2 regions of the Neobacillus sp. NRS-1170 genome follow, and region 1 is predicted to be linked to the other one. Evidence: a T-box and tRNA genes for the amino acid it is inferred to sense, from the RefSeq annotation. Region 1 holds a T-box; the other holds one or more tRNA genes.

What was found. The T-box of region 1 lies ahead of serS (serine--tRNA ligase). A T-box ahead of a tRNA ligase gene usually reads a tRNA of that ligase, here a tRNA-Ser.
Region 2: it encodes a tRNA-Ser, which carries the amino acid that the T-box ahead of serS (serine--tRNA ligase) is inferred to sense. The anticodon was not compared.

What each region holds. Positions count from the first base shown of each region.
Region 1 covers NZ_JBITPF010000064.1:8,342-10,517, forward strand. The annotation lists gene serS (serine--tRNA ligase) at 1-956, opposite strand, end outside; T-box leader at 1,007-1,232, opposite strand; gene pdxT (pyridoxal 5'-phosphate synthase glutaminase subunit PdxT) at 1,289-1,879, opposite strand; partial or broken gene ACIFOT_RS23900 (pyridoxal 5'-phosphate synthase lyase subunit PdxS) at 1,982-2,176, opposite strand, start outside.
Region 2 covers NZ_JBITPF010000052.1:9,547-11,722, forward strand. The annotation lists gene ACIFOT_RS22295 (restriction endonuclease) at 1-509, opposite strand, end outside; tRNA gene ACIFOT_RS22300 (tRNA-Ser) at 751-832, shown strand; gene mmsB (multiple monosaccharide ABC transporter permease) at 1,034-2,176, opposite strand, start outside.

The DNA.
Region 1 (2,176 bases):
ACGCGGTATGGAAGTTCCAGAAGCTGCAACACTCTTTCTGCATCATTTGTCAGCTTTTCAAGCTCCTCATAAGAATCCTCAGGCTTCACAAACTTTACAAGCTCTACTTTATTGAATTGATGCTGGCGAATCAATCCGCGGGTATCTCGGCCGGCTGACCCTGCCTCTGAACGGAAACATGCGCTGTACGCCGCAAAGCGGATTGGCAGTTCCTCGCCGCTTAAGATTTCATCACGGTGATAGTTGGTAACCGGAACCTCTGCAGTCGGAATGAGGAAATAATCTTCACTTTCAATTAAAAAGGCATCCTCTTCAAACTTCGGTAACTGCCCTGTCCCCGTCATGCTTGTTCGGTTAACCATGTACGGAGGCAGGATTTCCGTATATCCATGCTCATCAACATGCAAATCTAGCATAAAGCTCATTAACGCTCGCTCTAGACGTGCTCCAAGCCCTTTGTAAAAGACAAACCGGCTTCCTGTTACTTTTCCTGCCCGTTCAAAATCGAGAATCCCTAATTGATCAGCTATATCCCAGTGGGGCTTTGCTTCAAATTCAAACTCACGCACTTGACCCCACTTTTTGATTTCGACATTATCATCTTCTGTTTCACCGACGGGAACAGATTCATGTGGAATATTCGGGATACTGAGCAGCAATAATTCCAATGTCTCTTCTACTCCTCTAAGCTCCTCATCAAGTGTTTTAATGCGGTCACCCACTTCGCGCATTTCCGTAATCAGATGATCAGCATCCTGTTTTTCGCGTTTTAATGCTGCAACCTGCTGAGAAACTTCATTCCGACGGCTTTTTAATTTTTCAGATTCAACAATCAGTTCACGTCGATTTAAGTCAAGCTCTTCAAATCTGCCCAGATCTGTTAAATCCTCACCGCGATTTTGCAGCTTTTCTTTAACCTCCGCAAAATTCGCTCTTAATACTTTAATATCTAACATCCAACTGCACTCCTTTTTTAAAAATAAATACAAAAAACTCCCGCCCCAAAAACAGGGACGAGAGTTACCCGCGTTACCACCCTGGTTGACAGTCGAAACTGTCCACCTCAAAAACGTTAACGGATTTGTACCGAAAGTACTTACTGGCCTTTACAAAAAAGACGTTCCATACCTTACTCGAGGAGGGATTCACAAGCTTTATCCACCGGTTCACACCAGCCACCGGCTCTCTTCAAGAATAAACTTCTTGTTACTAGTTCCTCTCATTGCTTTAAACAATATGGATTTGTATTTCTTAATTTACTACATATATTATCCAAATGCAACCAGTTTTATACTAATTGTTTTGCCTTTGCTTCCTTCACCATTTCCACGAAGTAAGCCGTGAGGCGGTGATTGTCTGTTAGTTCTGGATGGAAGGAACAACCTAGGAATTGGCCTTCACGTGCAGCGACGATGCGTTCATTATGCTTGGACAGGATTTCAACATTCTCTCCTGCCTCCACGATGTGCGGCGCACGAATAAATACCGCTGGGAAACTTTCAGCAACATATTTAATCGCAAGGTCGGCCTCAAAGCTATCAACCTGACGGCCAAAGGAATTGCGTTCCACCTTAATGTCCATTACGCCGACGTGCGGCTCACTATAGCCAACAATATCTTTTGCTAATAGAATTAGTCCTGCACAAGTACCAAACATTGGTTTCCCAGCGCTGGCAAATTCCTTTAAAGCGGGCATGAAATCATATTTATCAATTAAGCGGCGCATCGTTGTGCTCTCTCCGCCAGGGAGGATGAGGCCATCAACTTCGTCTAATTGCTCTTTCCGTTTGACGGCAACCGCTTCTACGTTACATGCTTGAATTGAGTTAATATGTTCGCGGACAGCACCTTGCAAAGCGAGAACTCCAATTTTAATCATAGTAATACCCCTTTATTGGTCTTAAACTTTGATAACTGTCCAACTCCAGGCGCCATCGGCTCGAGGTCTAATCCGATAAGCAGGCGCCTTCCGCTTTTATTATTACCATCCACGCTCCTGCATACGTGCTTCAGCTGCTAAAGATGAAATTTCGATACCCCTCATCGGAATTCCAAGATACTTTGAAAGTTCGGCAATCAATTTGTAATCTTGGAAATGAGTTGTTGCTTCAACAATCGCTCTTGCAAATTTCGCTGGGTTCTCTGATTTGGAGATACCAGATCCAACAAATACACC
Region 2 (2,176 bases), on a different contig from region 1:
TGACTTACTTCTTCTATGTAATTTGACTTCTTTAAACTGTACCTTACTTGTCTTATCCTTGTAATAAAAATAGAGTCTTTACCGTTTTCGTAAGAACGTGTTCTTTGTTCTTCTGTAAGGTTAAAAACCTTTGTTAATTCGTCAGTTATGTAAGTTGAAGTATAAGTTTTACCGTCACTTATCACCTTTAAAAATGGAATCATTATTTCTCTTGATAAAGGTAAATCACTTGAGTTGGAATTTACGTTTTTAAAGATACTACTAAACTCCGTAATATCTTTTGGAATACCTTTTTCTTTAATAATTTCAAGAATGTCTTTTTGAGTTAGACCGTTCTCACTAAGCTGCTTTATTATTTTTAAAACTTTGACTGAATTATCATTGTATAGAATTGTATCCCCTTTTTTTGTATGTGGAATGTAATCTTTAAAAAAGTTAATCCAGCGTCTGCCACCGCTTTCTGACCAACCCACTGCTTCTGACAATTTTGTCTTTGTAATTAAGCCCACCGTTCTCAACTCCCTAAAATCTTCCTATTACAATAATACCATAGGTTACTTACCAGAAATGCTTTATTAAAACAAAAAGGCTCCCTTATAAGAGAGCTTGTCTTGTGATTTATTTGTAAAAAAGTTATAATGAACGAGAAAATTTAATGATACGGTTTATATGAACGAGGGACTTCACAGTGAACGTTGGCTGTCCTCGACTTTGTGAATGAATAGTTCAAACACTTGATATGATTGAGATTCCCCATGTTTAGGTCGAGGTTGCTAATCCTTGCAACAGTTTCCTAAACTGTAGGTCGGAGGTTCGAATCCTCTTTGGGACGTCAAAAATCCTTGATTCATATCAAGGATTTTTATTTTTGTTAAAGTATGCCAATAACAATTGCCGAAAATGAATTGAAGACTTTAATGGATAGTATGCTGTTTTGCTATAGTAAAATTAGCAGCTGTTTTGCTGTTTAGAACTCCCCATGATTTCCATACGAACAAAAGGGGCCAGCAAATTACTGGCCCCTTTCATACTATTAAGACGCTTTATTTTTGTTATAAATATCAAACGCGACAGCCGCTAATAAAACAAGTCCTTTAATGGCCTGCTGCCAGTCGATTCCTAGACCAATTAATGACATACCATTATTCATGATTCCCATTACAAGACCACCGATAATGGCTCCAGGGACGGTACCGATACCACCGTAAGCAGAAGCTCCGCCAATGAAACAGGCGGCAATCGCATCGAGCTCAAATAGGTTCCCTGCTTTAGGGGTTGCAGCGTTTAGACGGGCAGCAAAGATTAATCCGGATAAGGCTGAAAGAGCACCCATGTTGACAAATACCCAGAATGTCATTTTTTTCGTTTTTACACCAGAAAGAAGTGCTGCCTTTTCATTTCCCCCAATGGCATAGATATGACGCCCCACCACTGTTTTTCTCATAACAAATGTGTAGGCAAGAATTAAAATCGCTAACGTAATTAAAATATTAGGAATACCGTTATAGGTAGAAAGTACATAGGAAAATACATTGATAATTCCAACCAAAACAACTATTTTTCCAACGAATACACTTGTTGGAGGTACATCAAATTGATATTTCAGCTGAACTCTTCTATTTTTCAACTCGGAAAAAATGAGAATAATAGATAACAGGATTCCAATAACGATGGTTAAAAGATGGATGGATCCACCCCCAAACAGGTCAGGAATGAAACCTGAACTCATCCCTTGGAAAGACTTTGGATACGGAGCAATCGATTGCCCTTTCAATACAATCATCGTCAACCCTCTGAACAAAAGCATCCCCGCAAGTGTAACAATGAAAGCGGGGATTTTCATATAGGCAACCCAGAAACCCTGCCAAGCTCCAATAATAGCACCAATCAATAAGGAAATAATGATGGCCATGAAGGTCGACATATGATGCTGCACAATTAAAATACCTGAAATCGCCCCGACAAAAGCGGCAATGGAACCTACGGAAAGATCAATATGTCCCGTAATGATCACAAGCACCATACCAATTGCCAAAACTAAAATATAACTGTTTTGAAGAATTAAGTTTGTAATATTTAAAGGCTTTAATAAAATACCCTCCGTTAAAATTTGAAAGAGCAGCATAATAAATATTAAAGCAATAATCATGCTATATTGCCTCATATTTTTTTTAGC